DNA from 3 places in the Pseudarthrobacter sp. 10T415 genome. Region 3 is predicted to be linked to each of the others. Evidence: riboswitches for the same ligand, from Rfam matches in the RefSeq annotation. Region 3 holds a riboswitch; each other region holds the start of a gene.
What was found. Region 3 has a riboswitch for S-adenosylmethionine ahead of AC1DBN_RS07875 (DUF1737 domain-containing protein). Riboswitches for the same ligand answer to the same signal wherever they lie in the genome.
Positions count from the first base shown of each region.

Region 1: it holds a riboswitch for S-adenosylmethionine, as region 3 does, so the genes downstream of both, AC1DBN_RS14765 (bifunctional o-acetylhomoserine/o-acetylserine sulfhydrylase) here and AC1DBN_RS07875 (DUF1737 domain-containing protein) in region 3, are expected to answer to the same signal.
Region 2: it holds a riboswitch for S-adenosylmethionine, as region 3 does, so the genes downstream of both, AC1DBN_RS13725 (LLM class flavin-dependent oxidoreductase) here and AC1DBN_RS07875 (DUF1737 domain-containing protein) in region 3, are expected to answer to the same signal.

Region 1 covers NZ_JBFTHJ010000011.1:88,438-96,325, reverse strand. Annotated here, with positions in the region: gene AC1DBN_RS14790 (NAD(P)/FAD-dependent oxidoreductase) at 1-125, shown strand, start outside; gene AC1DBN_RS14785 (amidohydrolase family protein) at 137-1,348, shown strand; gene AC1DBN_RS14780 (DeoR/GlpR family DNA-binding transcription regulator) at 1,454-2,245, shown strand; gene AC1DBN_RS14775 (CPBP family intramembrane glutamic endopeptidase) at 2,296-3,078, shown strand; gene AC1DBN_RS14770 (VOC family protein) at 3,231-3,869, opposite strand; SAM riboswitch class IV at 4,032-4,147, shown strand; gene AC1DBN_RS14765 (bifunctional o-acetylhomoserine/o-acetylserine sulfhydrylase) at 4,191-5,513, shown strand; SAM riboswitch class IV at 5,662-5,776, shown strand; gene metX (homoserine O-acetyltransferase MetX) at 5,789-6,904, shown strand; gene AC1DBN_RS14755 (hypothetical protein) at 7,044-7,661, opposite strand; gene AC1DBN_RS14750 (SGNH/GDSL hydrolase family protein) at 7,783-7,888, opposite strand, start outside.
Region 2 covers NZ_JBFTHJ010000010.1:30,733-38,620, reverse strand. Annotated here, with positions in the region: gene AC1DBN_RS13745 (PLP-dependent cysteine synthase family protein) at 1-926, opposite strand, end outside; gene AC1DBN_RS13740 (MFS transporter) at 1,215-2,870, shown strand; gene AC1DBN_RS13735 (rhodanese-like domain-containing protein) at 2,964-3,341, opposite strand; gene AC1DBN_RS13730 (LLM class flavin-dependent oxidoreductase) at 3,382-4,650, opposite strand; SAM riboswitch class IV at 4,866-4,974, shown strand; gene AC1DBN_RS13725 (LLM class flavin-dependent oxidoreductase) at 5,010-6,104, shown strand; gene AC1DBN_RS13720 (NtaA/DmoA family FMN-dependent monooxygenase) at 6,116-7,528, shown strand; gene AC1DBN_RS13715 (ABC transporter substrate-binding protein) at 7,525-7,888, shown strand, end outside.
Region 3 covers NZ_JBFTHJ010000004.1:75,816-83,703, forward strand. Annotated here, with positions in the region: gene AC1DBN_RS07860 (glutamate--cysteine ligase 2) at 1-972, shown strand, start outside; gene AC1DBN_RS07865 (O-succinylhomoserine sulfhydrylase) at 1,073-2,281, opposite strand; gene AC1DBN_RS07870 (rhodanese-like domain-containing protein) at 2,282-2,692, opposite strand; gene AC1DBN_RS07875 (DUF1737 domain-containing protein) at 2,689-2,967, opposite strand; SAM riboswitch class IV at 2,981-3,095, opposite strand; gene opgC (OpgC domain-containing protein) at 3,335-5,815, shown strand; gene AC1DBN_RS07885 (GNAT family N-acetyltransferase) at 5,852-6,445, opposite strand; gene AC1DBN_RS07890 (hypothetical protein) at 6,576-6,830, opposite strand; gene AC1DBN_RS07895 (TetR/AcrR family transcriptional regulator C-terminal domain-containing protein) at 7,085-7,792, shown strand; gene AC1DBN_RS07900 (pyridoxamine 5'-phosphate oxidase family protein) at 7,817-7,888, opposite strand, start outside.

The DNA of each region.
Region 1 (7,888 bases), on a different contig from region 3:
CCGCCATTGCTGAACTGGCCGCGAAGCAGATCCTGGGCAGCACAACGGGCAACCCGGCAGGCCCGGGTCCGGAATCCCGGACAGCGCAGGCGCTCGCAGCCACACGCTGGTCCATCCGGCGCTGAAGAATATAGGCATGAGCATCCTGATCACCAACATCGCCGAGCTGATGACCCAGGACCTGGAGCACCGGGTCCTGAAGGATGCCGCGGTGGTGGTCGAGGGCGAACGCATCTCCTGGATTGGGCCGGCGGCCAGTGCACCCGCTGCTGACGACGCCGTCGATGCGGGGCGGCGCGCCCTGCTGCCCGGCTGGGTGGACTCCCACACGCACCTGTTGTTCGCGGGGGACCGGACGGCGGAGTTCGAGGCACGGATGGCCGGGGAATCGTATTCGGCCGGCGGGATCGCGGTGACCGTCGGCGCCACCCGGGCCACCTCCGATTTCGATCTCACGCGGCTTGCCCTGGGCAGGGTGGCCGAGGCCGTCTCGCAGGGCACCACCTACCTGGAGACCAAGACCGGCTACGGCCTTGACGTGGAGCAGGAGGCGCGCAGCGCCCGGATTGCCTCCACCGCCGCGGACCAGGCCACGTACCTGGGTGCCCACCTGGTTCCCGCCGGCCAGGACGCTGACGCGTATACAGACCTGGTGTGCGGGCCGATGCTCTCGGCGGTCCGGCCGTATGTGCAGTGGGCGGACGTGTTCTGCGAGAAAGGCGCCTTCACCGAGGACCAGTCCCGCCGCGTCCTGCAGGCCTGCAGGGATGCCGGGCTGGGGCTGCGGGTGCACGGCAACCAGCTGGGCGAGGGCCCGGGCGTTCGGCTGGCCGTTGAAATGGGTGCCGCCAGCGTGGACCACGTCAACTACCTCGCGGGCGCCGACATCGACGCCCTGGCCGGAACCTGGACCGGCTGGGACCCGGCCACCGGGTCTGGGACGCGCGGGACTGTGGCCACCTGCCTGCCGGCGTGCGACCTGTCCACCCGTCAACCGCTGGCCCCGGCCCGTGCCCTGATGGATGCCGGCATCCAGGTGGCCCTCGCCTCCAACTGCAATCCGGGCACCTCCTACACCAGTTCCATGGCCTACTGCGTGGCCACGGCCGTGCTGCAGATGCGGCTCAGCGTGCACGAGGCTGTGCGCGCCGCCACCTATGGCGGCGCGCTGGCGCTGCACAAGGATCGCGGCACCGATGCCGACGGCCAACGCGCCGTCGGTTCCATCGCCGTCGGACACCGTGCCGACCTGCACCTGCTGAACGCCCCCTCCGCGACCCATCTCGCTTACCGCCCGGGCATGCCGTTGACGTACGCTGTGTGGCGGGCCGGTGTCCGGCAACGTTAAACAGCGGAAGCATCCACCGCATTTTGACGTTAGATGATTATTTAGGGTCTGTTATGATCATGAAACGTCATCCGGAGCGGTGGCCGTTGTACCGAGAGGCCCCGCATGACCCGCACTGACCGCCTGACCGCCATCCTCGACTTGCTTGCCAGGACCGGCCAGGTGGAAGTGGATGAGATCGTCAACACCCTCGGGGTTTCGCCCGCCACTGCACGCCGCGACCTGGACAGCCTTGCCAAGCGGCGGCTGCTGACCCGCACCCGCGGCGGCGCCACCACCGGCGCCCTCGCCTACGACCTGCCCGGCCGCTACAACCGGGACGACCATGCCGAGGCGAAGGAGCAGATTGCCCGGGCCGCGTCTGCCCTGATCCGACCCGGCGCCGTCATCGGCCTGTGCGGCGGCACCACCAGCACGGCACTGGCCCAGATCCTGGCCACCCGCGAAGACCTGAACGCTCCGTCCAACCAGTCAACGCTGACCGTTGTCACCAACGCCATCAACATCGCCGGGCAACTGGCGGTACGGCCCAATATCAAGGTGATGGTGACAGGCGGCATCCTCAACCCTCGGTCCTACGAGCTGGTGGGCCCGTACACGGACATCATCATGCAGAAGGTGGTCCTGGACATCGCCTTCATCGGCGTGAACGGCATCGACCCCGAGGTGGGCCCCACCAACACGGGGGAGGGGGAAGCCTCGGTGAACGCGCTCCTGGCCAGCCGCGCCCGGGTGTCCTATGTCATTGCCGATTCCTCCAAGGTGGGGGTGCGTGCTTTCGCCACCATGGACGGCTATGACTTCACCCGCCTGATCACGGACGCCGGCATCTCGCCGCGGGACAAGGCCGCCTTCGAGGCCAAGGGCACCGAGGTCATCGTCGCCCCCGTGCCCTGACACGGCGGGGCCATCAGCCGCGGTCCAGAAACTGCGGGCAAGATGGGTACATGCTGGTTCCCTCCCGCCGCCGCCTGGCGTTCGAAGTCTGGATTGTCCTGGGCCTGTCCCTCGGCCAGTCCGCCGTGTACTCGGTAGTGCAGCTCCTGGACAAGATGACCCGGGCACCGCTGGCCGAGGGAACCTCGACGCTCAACCGGTCCCAGAGCACCCGCGAATACTTTGACCTGACCTATCAGCTCCTGGATATCTTCTTCGCCCTCGTCCCGGTCCTGCTGGTGCTGTACTTCCTGGCGGGCTCCAGGCAGGCGGCCTCCGGGGACCTTGGAGCGGGGTCCGGATCAGCCTTCACGAAACTGGGCTTCACCTTCGCCCGTCCGGGCAAGGACCTGCTCCAGGGGGTGGGCCTGGCCGCACTCATCGGCATCCCGTCGCTGGGACTCTACGCTGCCGGACGTGCCCTTGGAATCACCACCGCCATCATCCCCAGCGCCCTGGACGCCTACTGGTGGACCGTGCCGGTGCTGATCCTCTCCGCTATCCGGCACGGGATCGTGGAGGAAGTGATCGTGGTGGGCTACCTGATGGACCGCTTCGGCAAGTTCGGGTGGAGCGTGCCGCTGTCGATTGCCGTCAGTTCGGTGCTGCGCGGCAGCTACCACCTGTACCAGGGCTTCGGTCCCTTCATCGGGAACGTGGTAATGGGCATTGTCTTCGCCTGGATCTACACCCGGACCAAACGCGTCATGCCGCTGGTCATCGCGCACGCGCTGCTGGACATCGTGGCGTTCGTGGGCTTCAGCCTGTTCGGCAAGGCCGTCGGCCTGGGGTAGGCAGGTCTCGCCGGGGGAGTGGATTCGCCGGGAAACGGATTCGGCCGCTATCAGCAGGTGACGCCGTTGTCACAAGCTGATAGCGGCCGAAGCTGGTGCGGACAGGCGTCCGCGTCTGTGGTCCGGTGTGCAACCGGACCACAGGTGGAGGGTCAGAGGGTGACGGCTCCATTGGCGGTTTCGAACGTGACGGACAGGATGCCGGGGGTGCCGTGCGGGGCCACCCATTCGACAGCCACGTCCTCCAGCGGCTTCTCCACCGGCTCGCCCAGCCATTCGGTGACCCGCGAAGCGGAGCCGGCGATGGTCAGGCAGCTCATCTTGAGGCTGCTGTCATAGGCGTTGGACGGGTGCAGCGACGGGTCGCCTTGCCACTTGAGCATGTACGGGACCTGGGGGTCGGCGATGAGTCCCAGGATGCCGATCTGCTTCCACACCAGTTCCCGGCCGTCCGGGAACTTGCGGTTGCCGTTGACGGCCGCGCGGCCCAGGCGCTCCTCGAACGGGGCGAGGTCGTCCACTTCGACGCACCAGCCCATCCAGCCGCCGCCCGCCGCGGAACGGGCCCGTACGGCCTGTCCAAAGGGAGCCTTGTCCGAGGCGGGGTGGTCAAGGACCTCCACCACTTCGAGGTACTTGTGGCCCGCGAGCGGGATGATCATATTCCGGGTTCCGAACCGGGGATGTACCCCGCCTTTCACTGCCTCAACGCCGAGGGCAGATGCAATTCGTTCGGTAGTGGCCGCGAGGCCATCGTGTTCACAGGCGTAAGAGACGTGATCCATGCGCATGCCAACATCTTGGCACTTTGTGATCGGGCTCTCAGCTTAGGGTTGCCTTACTCGAAATTTCCATTTTCTTGGGGATCAGTTTTCCGCCCTGCCGGCAGCCGCGGAGACCATGTTCGTCACAATCCTGTCCGCCGCCGCCAAGGTGTTCCTACACTGGGCGCAGGTCATGAGTGCCAGCGCCAAGCCCCGGCTCGCTGGCCGGCAACCCTCCATCCGCGGTGGGGTGCCCCGGGTGAGGACCTGGTTGTCCGGCAACGGCCGGGCGGCAAGCGCGGCCCGCGGTGCTCACAGCATGCCGGGCCCATGTCAAAGGAGCCTTGAATGTCCAACGGTTGGTCCTTCGAAACCCGCCAGATCCACGCCGGCCAGGAGCCCGATGGCGCCACCGGCGCCCGGGCCCTGCCCATCTACCAGACCACCTCGTTTGTGTTCCCCAGCGCCGAAAGCGCGGCCAACCGGTTCGCCCTGGCGGAACTGGCCCCCATCTACACCCGCATCGGCAACCCCACCCAGGAGGCCGTGGAGCAGCGCATCGCCAGCCTCGAAGGGGGACTCGGCGCCCTGCTGCTCAGCTCCGGCCAGGCCGCGGAGACCTTCGCCATCCTGAACATCGCAGAGGCGGGCGACCACATCGTGGCCAGCCCCAGCCTGTACGGCGGAACCTACAACCTGTTCGCCCACACGCTGAAGAAGTTCGGCATCACCGTGACGTTCGTGGCTGACCCGGACAACCTGGACCAGTGGCGGGACGCCGTGCAGCCCAACACCAAGCTGTTCTTCGGCGAGGTGGTCTCCAACCCGCGCCAGGACGTCCTGGACATCGAAGGCATCTCCGGGGTGGCGCACCAGGCCGGCGTGCCCCTCATCGTGGACAACACCCTCTCCACGCCGTACCTGATCCGTCCCCTGGAATGGGGCGCCGACATCGTGGTCCACTCGGCCACCAAGTACCTCGGCGGGCACGGAGCGGCGATCGCCGGCGTCATCGTCGACTCAGGCAAGTTCGATTTCAGCAAGGACCCGGAACGGTTCCCGGGCTTCAACACCCCGGACCCCACCTACAACGGCCTGGTCTACGGCAGGGACCTCGGGGAAAACGGCCTCCTCGGCGCAAACCTGTCCTACATCCTCAAGGCGCGCGTCCAGCTCCTGCGGGACCTCGGCTCGGCCGTCTCGCCGTTCAACGCCTTCCTGATCGCCCAGGGCCTGGAGACGCTGAGCCTGCGCGTGGAACGCCACGTGGCCAACGCCACCGAGGTGGCCCGCTGGCTGGAACGCCGGGACGACGTCGAATCCGTCGCCTACGCAGGCCTGCCGTCCAGCCCCTGGTACGAGCGCGGCCGCAAGTACGGGCCCAAGGGGACGGGCGCCGTCGTCGCCTTCAACCTTGCCGGGGGAGCCGAAGCGGGGCAGCGGTTCGTCGACGCCCTGGAACTGCACTCGCACGTCGCCAACATCGGCGACGTCCGGTCCCTGGTGATCCACCCTGCCTCCACCACCCACAGCCAGCTGACGCCGGAACAGCAGGCGGTAGCGGGCGTGACCCCCGGCCTGGTGCGGCTGTCGGTGGGCATCGAGCACATCGATGACATCCTGGCAGACCTTGAGGCGGGCTTCCGGGCCGCCAAGGGCGCGGCCGGCTAAGCCAAAGACGTACGACGGCGGGAGGCCGGCCAGGCGGCCGGCCTCCCTTTCCGCCGGTCAGCCGTCCGGGAAAGGCAGCGCGGACCGCCAAGTCACAACCAGTCACATGCTTGGCCATCAGCGGGGGGTGTTTCGTACACTCGAACCAGGTCATGAGTGCCAGTGACAGCCCCGGCTTGCTGGCCGGCAACCCTCCTTCCGCGGCGGGGTGCCCCGGGTGAAGACCTGGCCTGCCGGTAAACGACGGCGGGCAAGCGCGTAGAAGAGGTCTTGCCATGACGGTTACCGTCGCCCGTACAACCGCACCCGAACACGGAATTGTCCGCTATGCCTCCATCGGTGGCCTGCAGCTCGAGGGCGGTGGATTCCTGCCGGACGTCACCCTGGCGTACGAAACGTGGGGGACCCTGAACGCCGATGGCAGCAACGCCATCCTGGTGGAGCACGCCCTGACCGGCAGCACGCATGTGACCCGCGGGGACACCGACGAGGAAGGCTGGTGGGAACACCTGGCCGGGCCCGGCGCCCCCGTGGACACTGACCGCTTCTTCGTGGTCTCCATCAACATTGTGGGCGGCTGCTACGGCTCCACCGGGCCGTCCTCGCCCGGCCCCGACGGCAAGCCCTGGGGTTCCAGGTTCCCCCTGGTGACGCTCCGGGACAGCACGGAAGCTGAAGCCCGCCTGGCGGACCAGCTGGGCATCAGGAGCTGGTACGCGGTGCTGGGCGGCTCCATGGGCGGCGCCCGGGCCCTGGAATGGGCCGTCACGTTCCCCGAACGGGTGCAGCGCTGTGCCGTCATCTCGGTGGGAGCCGCCAGCACGGCCGAACAGATAGCGTTCGCCCAGGCGCAGACCCTGGCCATCCGCCAGGACCCGAACTTCAACCACGGCGACTACTACGACGGTCCCTGCCCCGAGGACGGCCTGGCGCTCGCCCGCCGCATTGCCCACATCACCTACCGGTCGGCCGCCGAGCTGGAGTACCGCTTCGGCCGTGAAGCCCAGGCTTCGGAGTCGCCGCTGCAGGGCGGGGTCCTTGCCGGCAGGGGCCGGTACCAGGTGGAGAGCTATCTGGACCACCAGGGCAGCAAGCTCGTCCGGCGCTTCGACGCGAACAGCTACATCGCCCTCACCGAGGCGCTCATGAGCCACGACGTTTGCCGCGGCCGGGGAAGCCTGGCCGATACCCTCGCCCGGACCACCGCCCGGTTCTTCGTGGCGGCCGTGGAATCGGACCGGCTCTACTTCCCGTCCCAGTCACACGAGCTGGCCCGGGCCCTGCCTGGCGACGTCGAGGTCCACCTCATCCAGGCGCCCATCGGCCACGATGGCTTCCTTACCGAAATCGGCCAGCTGGGCGCCCAGCTCCGGGCGGAGTTCCTGGCCTAGCAGCGCGGCCCGCACATAAAACAGAGGCTTGTCCGCGGATCCGAACCCTCACGGGCAGGTGGCGCGAACAAGCCTCTGATTGATGATCCCGGGGACGTGATGGCGCCCGGAGGCCCTTAGAGGCTTTCTGCGGCGCAGGCTAGCCGTTCATGATTTCGCTGCGGCGGGCCATGTAGTCCTCCATGGACATTTCGCCGTTGCTGTACTTCTGGTCCAGTTCCGCGAGTTTCCGGGCCCGGAATCCCTGCGGGGCCGACGGCGGCGGGGGACTGGCGGGTGCTGCCCGCTGTTCCGGCGCGGGGTACCCGGGCTGCTGCTGGCCGGGCTGCTGCTGGCCGGGCTGCTGCTGGCCGGGCTGGGGCTGGTTGTAGGGAGGCTGGTTGAACTGCTGCTCCCCGTACGGCGGCTGACCGAAGGGCTGCCCGCCCTGGCCGGGGACCGGCGGCTGGCCGTACTGGTAGGGCCCGGGCTGGGGGACGTTCGGTGCCTGCTGGCCGATCTGCCGGAACCCGCCCGAGTAGTAGTCCTGCTGGGTGTAGCCATCGCGCGGCTGCCTGCTCTGCGGCCCGGCGGAACCGGGGAACTGGCCGCCCGGGTTCTGGCTGCCGGGATATTGGCCGGCACCGGGGAACTGCTCGGGGTACCGGCCGGGAAAGCTCTGGTCGTGGTTCCGCTTGGCCACCGATTTCCGGTACATGCGCATGGCCATCGGGATCACGAACGACAGGATGATGATCCAGAAAAACAGGTTACTCACGGTGCTGCGCCTCTCGAGTGGGTCTTTCCAGCTTAACGGTCACGGACCGCATGCCGTTCCGGCGGTCACCGGCAAGCTGCCCCAGACCAGACCAGACCAGACCAGACCAGACCAGACCAGCTCAGCGCCGCACTGCGTCGGCCGTCCCCAGCGGACCTTCCCCCGAACCCAGGGGAACGCCCGGTCCAAAGGCGGGACCCGGCGTCGGACGCTTGGCTGTGATGCCG
Region 2 (7,888 bases), on a different contig from region 3:
TAGTTCCGCCCTGAATCGGGAAGTACCACCACGATGGTGTGGGACTCGTCCAGGCCTTCCGCCAGGGTCAGTGCGGCAGCAAGCGCCGTTCCGCCCGTTGCTCCAGTCAGCAGCCCCTCCTCGCGGGCTGCCCGCCGGGCGGTATAAATCGCGTCACGGTCGCTGACCCGGATGTATTGGTCCACAACGCCGGTGTCGAACGCCTCCGGCCAGATGTCCTCCACGGATTCGGGGTGCAGGGCATGGCCGGCGCCTTCCCCGTACTTCAGCGCACCGTCGCCGCCGCCGTACCGGGAATGCTCCGGATCAGCCGCCACCACCCGCACCGAACCGCCGCTGGCGTCCTTCAGGAAACCGCCGGTGCCGGACAGCGTGCCGCCCGTTCCCACGCTCGCCACCAGATGGGTGACGGACCCTTCCGTGTCATCCCAGATCTCAGGGCCCGTGGTGTGCCAGTGGGCAGCTGGGTTGGCGGGGTTGTCGTACTGCTGGGCAAGCCACGCGCCGGGGGTGGCTGCGGTGTACGCGGCAGCCCGGGAAGCCAGATGGCCCGGATGGTCGCGCGGAACGAAATCGGCCACCAGATGCACCTCGGCGCCGTAGGCCCGCAGCAGCCGGACCTTCTCCCCAGCGGTTGCCGCCGGGGCGAAAATCACGGCCCGGTACCCCAGCTGCGCCGCCACCATGGCCAGCCCGATGCCGGTGTTGCCGCTGGTTCCTTCCACCACCGTCCCGCCGGGACGGAGCAGCCCCTCGCGTTCGGCGGCCCGGATCATGGACAGCGCCGCCCGGTCCTTGACGCTGCCGCCGATGTTCTGGAATTCCAACTTGGCGTAGATCCTTGGACGGAATCGCGCCCCGAGGCGGCGCAGGCGGACCAGGGGCGTGCCCCCGATGCCGTCCAGGACGGATTCAAAGACGGTCACGCCGTCACCTCCGCGTCCGGAACCGGGCGGGGATGGACTGCGGGGGTGCTGCGGAGGGCTGTCATGCGGCCACGGTAGGACCGCGCAGCGGCGCGTCCCAAACTGTTTTGAGCCGCGTTTCCCAGCATGTCGCCCGATGTGCAATTGCGGCTCCGCCCACCCGGCCGGCGTCACGGGACCTGTCACACAAGGACCCCTCACGGAAGCCTCAGGTAACCGGACTTCACCGGGATTAACGCTCCGACGCCGGATGAGGAGTGCCCTGCTGCCCGGGCTTAGGGTCCCGATATGGGCCGAATCGCAGGGGCAAGCACTCCACTGACCAGGGGCACGCCGTCACCGCGGGCCGCGCTGTGGCTGTGCCTCGGCGCCGGGTTCGTGAGCCTGCTCGATCAATCGGTCTTCGTGCTGGCCGTCCCTGCCATGGCAGCCGGCCTGCACGCGGACAGCGGGCAGGTGCAGTGGATCCTTGCCAGCTATTCCCTGGCCTTCGGCGTCGCGCTGGTCCCGGCCGGGCGGCTGGGTGACCTGCTGGGCCGCCGGAAACTGTTCATCGCCGGCATTGCCGTGTTCGGCGCCTTCAGCCTCCTCGGCGGACTCGCATCGGATCCCGCCGTCGTCATCGCCGCCCGCCTGCTGCAGGGACTGGGTGCCGGCACGCTGAATCCCCAGGTGCTGGGCCTCCTCCAGGACATCTTTACCGGCTCCGGACGGGCCAAGGCCCTGGGCTACTACGCGGCCGCCGGTGGCACGGCAGCCGTCTGCGGCCCCGTGGTGGGCGGCATCATTCTGTCCGCCGGCGATCCCGCCCTGAGCTGGCGGCTGTTGTTCCTGGTCAACGTCCCGCTCGTGCTGGTCCTGGTGCCGCTGGCCCTGGTCTATCTTCCGCGGGCGACGCCGCAGCCCGGCCAAGCCAGGTCAGGAAGCACAGGCAGCCACGGCACGGACGCCGCCCGCTCAGACAGCCCCAGCCGCGTCCACGGCTCAAGCGAGGCTGGACCGCGCCGCTCCGCCGTGGATGTCCCCGGGGCAGTGCTCCTGGGTGCTGTGGTGGTGGCATCGCTGGTGCCCACCATTTACGGTCCGGGCCCGGTGGCAGTCCTGTGGGCAGCGCTGGGTGCCGTTGCAGTACTTGCCTTCGCGGGATGGGAGTTTTTCTATCACCGGCGCGGCCGCACGCCGCTGCTCAGCCCGGCCCTGGTGAGGTCGCCCGGGTATCTCCTGGGCACGGTGGTGGCACTGTGCCAGTTCGGCGTCGGAGCGGCCATGGCGGCCGTGACCTCCCTGTACTTCCTGACCGGAACGGGCCTGCCGCCGCTGGCAGCTGCTGCGATCCTGGCACCGCAGGCCGCCGGAATGCTGCTGGCCTCCAGCCTCAGCTGGAGGTTCGTTGCGCGGTACGGCAGGACGGGAATCGTGGCCGCCATCGCCGCGGGGCTGGCCTGCCTCCCGGCAAAGGACTGGGCGGTCCAGGGGTTCGACGCCGGTGCTGCCGCAGCCATCGTCGCCGGGGTGGGGCTCTTGCAGGGCGTGGCCACAGGACTGGTGGTGGCGCCCAACCAAACGCTCACGCTGGCCCATGCCCCGCAAGGGGCGGCCGGCGTGGCTGCGGGGTTCTACCAACTCAGCCAGCGCTTCTCCGCCGCACTCTGCTCCGCCGCGGCCGCTGGCATGTTCCTAGGCGAGGGTGCCTCCGGTGGCAATGCCCGGGAGGCCTTCCACCAGGGAATCCTGCTGTGTTGCGCCTTGCTGGCCGCCGCACTGCTGGCCGGAGGGGCGGACGCCGGGCGGATCGCTGTGGCGGCACGCAAGGCGAGGGCCGCCGTCGCACGCTCCGGAAAGGAAAGTACGACGACGGCCCGCGCCGCAGTGCCCGGCGCACCGCTGCCTGCCACGTCGGTGTCCCGCGGCTCAGTTCCCGTCGACTCAGTTCCTATCGACTGAGTTTCTAGTGACTAGGTTCTTTGGCGGGTGGCGCCTGTCGGTGCCGGGATCGGTGCCGGGCCAGGTTCCCCGGCCCAGGGAATCGGCGGACGCCTAGCTAGCGGTGTCGACGGGCCCGGTGGTCGGTACACCGGCGTCGCGCAGGGCGGGGAAACCGCCGTCAACGTGCACCGCGTTGGCGTAACCGAGCAGCTCAAGTTTCCGTGCAACCGGGCCGGAGCCGTTCACGGAGCCGCAGAACACCACGATCTTCTGGTCCGTGCCCTCAACCTGCGCCAGGCGTTTGTCCGAACCGGGGCCGAAATCCTCCTCCACGCGCCCGCGGTCCACCACCAGTGCTCCCGGGACTGCCCCGGTGCTGTTGCGTCCGGCGTCGCTGCGGACGTCAACCAGCAATGCACCGCCGGCAATCAGTTGGGCGGCTTCTGCGGCCGTGACGAGCTGCGTGTCTGTTTCGGTTTCAGTGGTCATGACTTTTCCTTCTCGTGTGTGGATGGTGATGGGACAAACTTCAGGCCAGGCCCCACTCGGCAGCCAGCAGTTCGTAGGAGCGCACGCGGTGCCGGTGGTTGTGGGCGATGGTGGTGATCAACAGTTCCTGGGCGCCCGTGGCGTGCTGCAGGTCGCGTAATTGGTCCGCCACCTGCGCCGCGCCGCCCACGAACCGCGTTTCCACCCGGTCCCGGATGAGGTCCGGAGCCCCGGTTTCGGGTGCGGCTGCCTGCGCATCCAGGCGGCCGCCGTCACTGGGTGCGGGGTAGGGGATGGCGCCGTGGCCGGTGCGGATGCTGTGCACCCAGGCGGCATAACCGGCACCAAGGGTGCGGGCGGTCTGCCCGTCATCGGCCACCAGGACGTCCGCGGAGACGGTGACGTATGGCTCCGCCAGCGCGGCCGACGGCTTGAAATGGGCCCGGTACTCGGCCACCGAATCCAGCACGGTGGCGGGGGAGACGTGGTAGTTCGCCCCGAACGGCAGGCCGAGCTTCCCGGCCAGGCGGGCGCTGGGACCGGCCGTTGAACCATGGATCCAGAACTGGGGCGTGGTGCCCCGCGCCGGAGTGACAGTGATTTCCTCGCCGTGCCGGGTCCGGAAGCCGCCGGTGAAGAACCCGATCACGTCCTGGACGTCGCTTTCGAAGTTGTCCGCGTCGCCGGGTTCGCGGCCCAGGAGTTCGGCCTGGAGGCGGAACTTCCGCGGGAGGACGGAATTGAAGAGCCGCCGGGCCGCCGGGACCAGGAGCCCGTCCACCACCCGGGCTCCCTCGTCCGGTTGCGCCGGAGCGCCCGCGCCGGCTGAGCCCGCATGAAGCGCGGTGCCGTCCGCACCAGCACCAGCACCGCCCGCACCCGCGCCGGAGCCGTAAACGGCGGAGGCGGGCTCCGCCGTCGTCCGTCCTGCACCCGTCGAATCCGCGGCCGGCATGCTGGGCTGCCCTGACCGTCCGAACCCCAAATCCAACCGTTCCGGGTACACGGCCGCGAGCGTGCCGATGTTCTCCGCCACCTGCAGCGGCCGGTAGTTACCCAGGATGGTGGCGGCCGTGCCCACGCGGATGGTCCGGGTAGCCGCGGCAACCAGGGCGGAGAGCACGTGCGGGGCGGAACCGGCGACGCCGGGGTTCAGGTGGTGCTCGGCCAGCCAGAAGCGGTGGTAGCCAAGGCCCTCGGCCGCTACAGCAAGGTCAATGCTGTTGCGCAGCGCGTTACCGGCCGACTGCCCGGCAGGGACTGGACTGAGATCGAGTACTGACAGGGGGACAGCGGAAGCGGTAGGCATGGCATGACCCTACGAGCCTGCCCACCCGGTCCCAAGCGGCCCTGTCACCGGGCTAAACCCGGGGAAACAGGCCGTCACGGAGCCCGCTTCCGGGTGTGGGCCGAAGAGCCCAGATGACGCCAAAAACCGCTGTTTGACGCGGGATTTCCTGCGTTGACGCCGCGCGACAACCGCGTTTGTCAACGCATTGGACCGGCTCCTACATTCAAGCCATAGGTCAAGAGTCAGCACGCCAAGGACCGGCTGGTGCTGCGGCAACCCTCAGGCATTTTGTGGCGGGGTGCTCCGGAAACAGACCTGGCCGCCCCGCGGCAAGTGAATGTCGTCCCGGCCGCCCTGCGGCCCTGAAGAAGGAAACCATGGCTTCAACACCTGTACCTGAACTGCGCTCCAAAATAGTGGCGCTCGAGCTCGATGGCGACGGCGCCCACCCGGCTGCGTGGCGCCGCGCCGCCCACCTTCCCGGCGCCCTGCTGGGCGGCGGCCGGATACGGGAAACCGTGCAGGCCGCGGACATCGCAGGCTTCCACCTGGCCACCTTCCGCGATTCCCGCGTACTGGATGCCGGCAGCACCGGCATCGCGGGCCGGATCGACGCCGTGCAGCGCGCGGCCTTCGCGGCTCCGCTGACCCGCTCCCTCGGCCTGGTTCCCGAAGCGGGAACGCTGTTTACCGAGCCGTTCCATGTGGCCACGCAGTTGGCCAGCCTGGACTACTCCTCCCACGGCCGGGCCGGCTGGCTGGTCAGCGCCGCCAACGAACCCGCCGAGGCACAGTCCGTGGGCCGCGAGGCACTCGCCGAAGCCGATGTCCTGGCCGAGGCAGCGGACGTGGTGGAGGCCGGCCGCCGGCTCTGGGATTCCTGGGAGGACGGCGCTGTCATCCGGGACGCAGCCACCGGCCGTTACCTGGACCGGGATAAGCTCCACTACGCCGACTTTGACGGTGACAGATTCTCCGTGAAGGGCCCGTCCATCATTCCCCGCCCGCTGCAGGGCCAGCTGGTGGTCTTCGCACCGGCGGACCTGATCCCCGCCGTCGAAGCGGATGTGGCGCTCGCCGCCGCCGGTTCCGTTGACGGACTGGCGGCCGCGGCGACTGCGGCAGCAGCGGCCGGAACCCCGCGCACCCTGGTGGAGCTCGACGTCGTCCTCGACTCCCGTGGCCAGGCCGCGGCGGAGCGCCTCGCGGAGCTTGATGCGTACGAACCCTGGCAGGGCGGCGCCAGGTACGTCGGCAGTGCGGCAGGGCTCGTCGAGCTGCTGGTCGAGCTGTTCCGGGCAGCCGACGGCGTCCGGCTCCACCCCGCCGTCCTGGACGTTGACCTGCCCGAACTGGCCGCCCAGGTGCTGCCGGAACTGCGCCGTGCCGGTGTGGCCGCACCGCGCACCGGAACCACCCTCCGCGAAACCTTCGGCCTTCCCCGCCCCGCCAACCGCTACGCCGCGGCCTGAAAGAGAGCATCATGAGCACCCACCACCGCCCCGCCGGCAACGGCCAGATCCAGTTCGGCGTCTTCTTCCAGGGCGTCAACCACACCACCGTCTGGAAGACTCCGGAGAGCGGGTCCCAAACGGACTTCGAATCCTTCCGCCGGGTGGCCCAGACGGCGGAGCGCGGCCTCTTCTCCGCGTTCTTCCTCGGCGAGGGACTGCGCCTGCGCGAGCACCTGGGCCGCATCCACGACCTCGACGTCGCCGGCCGCCCCGATGCCCAGACAGCCCTCGCGGCCCTGGCCGCCGTCACCACCAACATCGGCCTGGTGGCCACCCAGAACACCACCTACAACGATCCCGCAGACCTGGCGCACCGCCTGGCCAGCCTGGACCTGCTCTCCGGCGGGCGGGCGGCCTGGAACATCGTCACCACGGACAACGCCTGGACCGGTGCCAACTTCCGGCGCGGCGGGTTCCTCAAGCACGAGGACCGCTACATCCGGGCCGAGGCCTTCGTCCAGACAGCCAAAGCGATCTGGGATTCCTGGGCCGACGGCGCAATCGCCGGGTCCCGGGATGCCGGGCGCTGGCTAGAAGAAGGCAGCATCACACCCGTCCGGCGCACGGACGCAAGTTTCGACGTCGACATCACCGGCCGCCTGCCGCGCTCCTCACAGCACCATCCGGTGCTCTTCCAGGCCGGCGACTCGGCGGACGGGCGGGACTTCGCCGTCCGGAACGCCGACGTGATCTTCTCCCGGCACGCCGAGCTCGAGGACGCCAAAAGGTTCCGCGAGGACATCGTGGCGCGCACCCTCAAGGCTGGCCGACCCGCCGACGACGTGAAGATCTTCCCCGGCCAGGAGTTCATCCTTGGCGCCACCGAGGCCGAGGCGGAGGAGAAGCACCAATGGGTCCGCGAACAGCAGGTGGGCCCCGAGACGTCCATCGCGTATCTGGAACAGTTCTGGGGCCGGACCCTCACCGATTACGACCCCGACGGTCCGCTTCCCGAAACGGACCCCGTCGTGGACGTCACCAACCCCACCCGCGGCAACGCCTTCCACGGCGCAAGCGCCAAGGAACTCGCGGCCCAGTGGCGCGCGGAGGCCAAGGACAAGGGCCAGTCCATCCGCCAGTTCGTCGCCGCACGCTCCCGGCTCAACGGCCGCGGCCTGGTGGGTTCCTACGATGGCATCGCCGACAAGCTCGCCGAATACGCCCACGCCGGCGCCGTTGACGGCTTCAACATCACCCCCTGGATCGTTCCCGGCGGGCTGGACGAGATTGTCAACGAACTCGTCCCGCGCCTGCAAGACCGCGGCGTTTACCGCACCGAATACGAAGGCACCAACCTCCGCGAAAACCTGGGCCTCCGCGCCCCGCTGACCCGCCGCGCCTCCCTGGACGGCGGCCTGACCGAAAGCGAAAACGTCGCATGACCCGCTCCAACCAGCCCCGCCCGAACCAGCCCCGCACCCTGCCCGCCGGTCCCTTCCGCCGGCCCGCCGCCGTCGTCGGCCTCCTTGGAACCGCAGCCCTGCTGCTCTCGGCCTGCGGAGGCGGGGCCGACGCCGGCACGCAGCAAACCGCCGACGCCACCCCGGTGTCCGGCGGGAACCTGAACTTTGCCCTGTCCGTGGACCGCGGCTGCATCGATCCGCAGCAGGTGGGCAACAACGATGCGATCGCGATCGCCCGGCAGACCGTGGCGTCGCTGACCTCGCAGGACCCGACATCCGGCGAAATCGTGCCCTGGCTGGCGGAGAAGTTCGAATCCAACGGCGATGCCACCAGCTTCA
Region 3 (7,888 bases):
ATCCGTGCCGGCCGGTCCCTCGCGGACCAGGCGGCGCAGAAGAACCATGCCAGGGTTGCGGCGCTCGCAACCTCACCGCTGGGATCCACCAGCCACACCACCCCTGACCCCCGGTACGCCCGGATGCTGGAGCGTTTCGGGCTCACCGCCCAGGAACAGCTGACCTGCGGCTTCCACGTCCACACCTACATCGAGTCACCGGATGAGGGCGTGGCGGTGCTGGACCGGATCAGGGACAAGCTCGCGGTATTGACGGCGCTCAGTGCGAACTCGCCTTTCTGGAACGGGCTGCCCACCGGCTTCGAAAGCTACCGGACCCAGGCTTGGAACCGTTGGCCGACGTCCGGACCAGCGGCCGTCTACGGTACCTACCCTGCGTACCGCAGGGTGGTGACGCGGCTCCTGGACAGCGGCGTGATGCTCGACGAAGGCATGTTGTATTTTGACGCGCGGCTCTCGCGGAACCACCCCACGGTTGAGGTCCGGGTAGCGGACGTCTGCCTGCGCGCCGACGACGCCGCACTGATCGCCTGCCTGGTGCGGGCGCTGGTGGAGTCGGCCAGCAGGGAGTGGCGTGACGGCGTGGACCCGGCTCCGGTCCCCACGGTCCTGCTGCGGATGGCATCATGGCAGGCCAGCAACTCCGGGCTCACGGGCGAGCTGCTGGACTTTGGCAACTTCCGTCCGGCACGCGCCGCCGATGTGGTCCGGTCGCTGGTGGATTACCTCGCCCCGGTGCTGGACGAGCAGGGTGAGCTGACACTGGCCCGGCAAGGCGTGGAGGACATCATCGCCCGCGGCACGGGCTCGGCTGAGCAGCGCCAGGTGCGGGAAAAGGCCCTGGCAGGCCAGCCCGGGGACTTCGGCTTCGGTGCGGTGGTGAAGCACGCTGTCAACGTGACCATGCGGGATACCCTCAAGGTTTCGGAGGCGGATACGGCGCCCGAGTTGCTGCGGGTCCGGCAGTCCTGACCCGCTCTGCCGGGGAGCCTGCCCCCACTGGCATCAAGGCTGGGCACACCACCGGCGTCGCCGTCCGGGTCCGGACCCGCGTCGCCGCCGCGGAAACAGGCTAGATCTGCTTGAGGGCCTGTTCCAGGTCGCCGATGAGGTCCTCGGCGTCCTCGAGCCCCACGGACAGGCGCACAACCCCGTCGGTCAGGCCAATCGCAGCCCTGCCCTCCGGACCCATGGCCCGGTGCGTGGTGGTGGCCGGGTGCGTGATGAGGGACTTGGAATCGCCCAGGTTGTTGGAGATGTCGATGACCCGCAGCGCGTCCAAAAGTGCGAAGGCGGCCTCCTTGCCGGAGCGGCCGCCCGACGGTGCCAGTTCAAGGGTGAGTACCGTGCCGCCGGCCTTCATCTGCTTGGCCGCGAGCCCGTACTGCGGGTGGGACTTCAGGAGCGGGTACTTCACCCAGCTGACGGCGGGCTGCTGCTCCAACCATTCCGCGAGCCGCAGCGCCGTGGCCGAGGAGTGGCTGACGCGCAGTCCCATGGTCTCCAGGCCCTTGGTGAGCACCCAGGCGTTGAACGCGGACAGGGCGGGCCCGGTATGGCGCATCAGTTGCTTCACGGGACCGTCAATGAATTCCTTGGTACCCAGGATGGCCCCGCCCAGCACCCGGCCCTGGCCATCGATGTGCTTGGTGCCGGAGTACACAATCACGTCCGCCCCCAGCTGGCCGCAGCGCTGCAGCAGCGGAGTGGCGAAGACGTTGTCCACCACCACCGTGGCACCCGCCGCGTGCGCAAGTTCGCTGACCGCCGCGATGTCCACGATTTCCTGCATGGGATTGGAAGGAGACTCGAAGAAGACAGCGGTGGTGGGCTCGGACAGGGCGGACCGCCACTGGTCCAGGTCAGGGCCGTCGACGAAGACGGTCTCCACGCCCCACCGCGGCAGGATTTCGTTGAGGATCACGAAGCAGGAGCCGAACAGCGAGCGGGCAGCCACCACCCGGTCCCCGGCAGCCAGCAGCGCGCCGAGGGCCGTGAAGACGGCGGACATGCCGGACGCCGTCGCAAAGCATGCCTCGGTGCCCTCCAGCAGGCGGAGGCGTTCCTGGAACGTGGCCACCGAGGGGTTGCCGTAGCGGGAGTAGACGAAGCGTTCGTCTTCGCCGGTGAAGGCGCGTTCGGCAGCGGCGGCGGACTCGTACACGAACCCGGAGTTGAGGAAAATCGCCTCGGACGTTTCCTGGAAGTTGGTGCGGTCCAGCCCCCCGCGGACGGCCTGGGTGTCAGGGCTCCAGCCGGCGGCATCTTCGTTGAAGGTCACTTAGTTCTTTCCGAGGTTGGTGGGCAGGCCGCGGTTCTTCCAGCCGTTGACGGTGCGTTCGCCGTAACGGTCCGGTTCGCCTTCGAAGCCTTCCAGGACGTTGTAGGAGATGAAGCCCGCCCGGGTTGCCGCCGTAGCCGCCGCAATGGAGCGCTGCCCGGAGCGGCACAGGAACAGCAGCTCGGTGCCGCGGTTCTCCGGGCCCTGCTGCTCAAGGTCGGTTATGAATTCCGGGTTGGGAATGCCGCCCGGAAACGTCCACTGGATGAACAGGGGATCGTTGTCCGTGGCCTTGGTGTCCGGGATGCCAATGTGCGCCCATTCGCCCTCAGTGCGGACATCCACCAGGATGGCGCCCTGCTCCAGTTTGGCCCAGGCCTCCTGGGGTGTCAGGTCTCCTGCGTAGCTCATGCGTGGCCCTCGCCGTCGAATTCGGGTTCTTCAGTGGCGGATTCCAGGTGGTCCACAGCGGTGGCGACGGCGGCGTCCGCGGAGGCGATGGCTGCCGGGAGCACCACGGCCTGGGCCACGATGACGCTGCTGCCGTTGAAGGTCACTGCCGGGCTGCCGTGCAGCACGTACCCTTCCGCCAGGGCAGCCGAGATCCGCTCGCAAAAGGCGCGGTCGTCCGGGCCGCTGATCAGGCGGTAGGACAATTTCTCTTCAGGGACAGGTGCGTCAGACATGACGGATCTCCTTCTCTCACGCTTGCAGCTCGAATCGGTCGATATGCCGAGTATTCACCTGAGGCACCCCGCCGTGGAAGGAGGGTTGCCGACCGGCCAGTCAGGGCTTGGCGCCGGTACTCATTACTCCCCAAAAACGTAACACCTGCCGCCGGGAGCCGCACCGCCGCCGTCGTCATCTTCCGTAACTGAACCGGAAACACAGGGTCACAGGCGTGCCGGGCGCTTTCCGGGCAGCGCCCGACGGCGGCATTGCCGCAGGTGGGCGGGTTTTTCGCTGCTTCCTGCATGCATTCCCGGCGGGCTTCGACCGATAAAGTACAGGTGGGGCCGCTGCCCCATCAGGTCTTCGGCACCGGGGGGTTCCATGAGCATGCGTACATCCGCGCGACGACGCACCAAACCTTCGGTCCAATCGTTCCGCGCGGGCGCGTCGAGGGTGTGGACATTCCTTGCCGTTGTGCTTCTGGCAGCGTGTGCCGTGGTGCTGCCCGCAGGCGCCGCCAGCGCCGCCGACCTTAACCCGGACGAGGGAAAACCCCTGCTGGGCGCGGTGCTGGAGTGGGGTGAAGATTCCGCTGCCGGTTTCGCCGAACGGCTTGGAGCATCTCCCGCCGCCTACGGCCACGACCTCGCCCTGCCGTACCGCCCCTCGGAGCAGAACAACCTCCGGGGCTTCCTGGAGCAGGCGTCACTCCAGGGTTCGCATGCGATGTTCACTGTGAAGCCCACTGTGCCGCTCGACCAGATTGATGACGCTGCCGCAGCGTCCTTTGCCGGGGAAGTGCGGCGGCTGACATCGGGTTTCACCGGGCAGGTGCTGATCCGTTTTGCCCCGGACATGAATGCCAGCTGGGTGGAATGGGGCCAGCAGCCCGGTGCGTACCGCAACGCCTTCCGTGCGGTGTCCGCCGCCTTCAAGACGTCCGGCGGCGGCCCGCTGATGGTGTGGGAGCCGTACCTTGGCAAGGATTATCCCTTCGCCCGGAGCCGGAATGCGCCCGCTCCCGGCAGTGAGGGCTTCGCTTTGCTGGACACCAACGATGACGGAACGTGGGACGGGGCGGACAGCGCCTACGAACCCTACTATCCCGGCGATGACGCCGTGGACTGGGTGGGCCTGACCGCTTTCCACGACGATACGGCCGGCGGGGCGGCGGTGAACACGGTGCCGCGGGCAGGCGAGCTCCAGGAGATGCTCACCGCCTCCGGCGGGGAAAACTTCTACAGGGACTATTCAGCCGGCCGCAGCAAGCCGTTCATGCTGCAGACCGCTGCCTTCTACAGCCCCGCAGCCGGCGGCGCCTCCGAGGTGGACGTCAAGGCCGGCTGGTTCGACCAGGTGGTGGGGGCCGCCACGTCCACCAACTTCCCGAAGACCGCCATGGTGGTGTGGGACGAAAGGACCAGTACCCGGGACACGGGTGTAGCGAGCATCAGCTGGTTGCTGACCGGCAACTCCACCGTAGCCGCGGCTGCCCACGCCCGGCTGAAGGATTCGTCAATGGTGACCGGACCCGTCACGGAGGTTGGCGCCGGCGGCAGCTATGAACGGGCCAACACACTGACGGGCGCCGCGGCCTGGACTGTGGGAGCGGCGCTGATCCTCCTGTTGGTGGCACTGTGGCAGATTCCCCGCAGGGTTAACGCTGCCACGGCCTGGGGCTACGGCGACCCCTCCAAACGGGATTCCCGGGTGGACCTGCTCCGCGGCATGGCCATTGTCTTCGTGGTGGTCAACCACCTGGGCATGACATCGCTGTTCCAGCTGCTGACCCAGGAGGCAGTGGGCTTCGTCAGCGGCGCCGAACTGTTCGTGTTGTTCTCCGGGCTGGTGGTGGGCATGGTCTACGGGCCCCGCGTCCGCGAGGATTTTGGCACCGTGCTGGACCTGACATCCCGCCGCGCCGGCAAGCTGTACCTGACGGCGCTGGTGGTCCTGGTTGGCGTCTTCCTGATGTCCTTGCTTCCCATTTTCCGGACCGAGGCCCTCACCACCTTCGTGGACCAGGGGACCGGAGGGGCCGGGCACCAGGGGGCCGGCCGTACCTACGACCTCTATGCGGGGATGGAATCCCTCTTCCAGTTCCCGGTGCCGCCGCAGGTGCTGCCCGCCGTCCTCCTGCTGCAGTTCGGCCCCTGGCAGTTCAACGTCATGGGCCTGTACGTGGTGCTGCTGCTGGTCAGCCCGGTGGTCCTCGCCGCGCTCAGCCGTGGGAAGGCCGTCTGGGTGCTGGCCGCAACGCTTGGGCTCTACGCCGTCGGCTCCATCACACGCTTCCGGCTCTTGCCGTCGCAGTTCGAGGATTCGTTCCCTCTGCTTGTCTGGCAGGTGCTGTTCGTCATCGGCCTCGTGGCCGGCTACCACCGGCGGACCATTGTGGCGTGGCTGTCTGCCAGGACCTGGCTGGTAGTGGCATGCACCGCCGTCGCACTGCTGTTCGCGTTCCTGTCCTGGGGCAACCCCTACCTGGCCAACGGCTTCGACGTCCGCCTCGCCCTTATTCCGGACACGGCGTACCGGGTCATGTACGACGCACTCTTCGCCCGCACCTACCTGGCGCCGGGGAGGCTGCTCAACGTGCTGATCCTGGTAGTGGCTGCCTACGCGCTGCTGACTGCGTACTGGAAACCCATCGAGCGGGTGTTGGGCTGGTTCCTGATCCCCCTGGGGCGCGCCACCCTCTACGTGTTCATCATGCACGTGGTGCTGATCGCTGTGGTGGCCAACATCCCCGCCCTGCAGCAGGAGAATGTGCTGCTCAACACGGCGGCCTACGCCGTGGTCCTGGGGCTCCTGTGGGCGATGGTCCGGACGAAGTTCCTTTTCAAGATCATTCCTACCTAGCTGCGGCGTTCGGGGAGCCTGGGCTGGCGGCCCGGGTTACTGTCCGTGCGGCAGGATGAGCTGGTGCAGCAGGTGGTCCTGCCATGTTCCGGCGATTTTCAGGTACTCCGGGGCAACCCCGATCTCACGGAACCCTGCCCGGCCCAGGATTCGCCGCGACGCCGCGTTGTGCAGCAGGGTAGCGGCCTGGATGCGGTGGAGGCCAAGCTCGCCCTGCGCGTACCCGGCCGCGAACCGGACAGCAGCCGTGCCGACGCCCCGTCCCAGGAGGCCGTGGTCCACCCAGTAGCCAAGGTTGGCACTGAGGAACGGTCCCCGGACAATCCCGGTGAGGGTGATAGTTCCGACGATGCGCTGGGCCGCTGATGAGTTACCGAAGCCCTCGATGAGAACCCAGGGAACCTCCGTGCCCAGCACCAGCTGTTCACGCTTGGTCCGGATCAGCTCCCGCTGACGCCGGGCCGTATAGAACGCCTCGGGCCGGCGGGGTTCCCACGGCGCCAGGTGCAGCCGGTTCCGGCGGTACGCCTCTGCCAGGGCGTGCCAGTCATTGCCGTGGAGCAGCCGGATACCCACGCCGTGGAGCAGTTCTTCCGGCTCGGCGACGGGTGCGGGGAGTGGATTGTTCATCCTTCGATTGTGCCGTGTAGTCCGCCACTGCCTGCAGCCCGGCGCATCGGCCGTCCCGGCGGATGCTGTTGCCGCGGCATCAAATGAAAAATGCTGTGGCACACGTGGTGCCACAGCATTGGTTTCGGTTTTATACGAGTCCGGGGTAGCTGGCGACGATGTAGTCGGCTGCAGCAGGTCCCTTCATCCGCAGGCGGTTGTGCCGCGGGTTGATCCGGTGCTTCATGGCTGACCAGAACTGTGGTTCCGCGCCCGGGGAGTGCTGGTTGATGAAGCACCAGCTGGTGTAGAGCCCGAACAGGCGGTCACGGTTGAGGCCATGTTCTGTGGAGTCGTCGAGGTAGGTGGCTTCCTGGAGGAACAGATCGAACTGCGAATTAGCCATGGCGGCATCCCTTCGCTAAGTGCATGGTGTCGCCATTCGGCTATAGCGGCGAACCTCCACGCCCTGCACGGGGCGATGGAGTGTGACTTGACCCCTTGGAAAATTGGGGACTCTCAGGCGGAGTAACTGCCTTATCTACAATGTAGACTTTACCCGTAGACTACAACAGAAGCAATGCCCATGGCCGCTGAAGGCGGCCGACACCAGGTGCGGCAGCCGCCGGGTCCGGGCGTTCCAGATCCAAGGATGGAACCATGGAATCCCCCGAAACCCGCGGAGCAAGCGCTCAGCCGCGGCGCAAAACACCCCTCAGCAGGGAAACGGTCCTTGCCAAAGCCTTGGAACTCGTGGATTCCGACGGCGTGGACGCGCTGACCATGCGCCGCCTGGGCCAGGAGCTGGGCCGCGATCCGATGAGCCTCTACCGGTACGCAGAGAACCGTGCAGCGCTCCTGGACGGGGTGACCGAACTGGTTCTTGATGACCTCTGTATTGAGCCGGAAGATCCTGACTGGAAGGAACAGCTCCGCACCATCGCCCACAACCTTCGGTTGCTGGCGCTGCGCCACCCTAACCTTGTGCCGCTGCTTGTCACCAGGCCGCTCTCCACACCACTCGGACTGCGTCCCCTGGGCACCCTCAGGCCGCTGGAACAAATCCTGTCACTGCTGATTGCAGCGGGCTTCAAGCCCTCGGACGCCCTCCATGTGTACCGCGCCTACTACGGATTCCTTTACGGCCATATCCTCAACGAACTGCAGGAATTCATCGTTGACCCGGAAGAAAACGAGGCGCTGCTCCGGTTGGGCCTGCACAGGCTGCCGCCGAAGGAATTCCCGCGGCTGCGGGCCCTGGCGCCGGCCCTTGCCGAATACGACGGCTTAAACGAACTCGACCAGGGAATCACCATCCTGCTGAGTGGCCTCGAAACCCAGCTGTCCCTGAATGCCAACCGCTCCTGACAGCGTCTGCGCGGCCGGCAGTGGCTATTCGAACGATGCCCGCCGACGGTCCTGCAGCCGGGTGTTCCAGACGTCCGGCCGGTTCACCTGGAACCG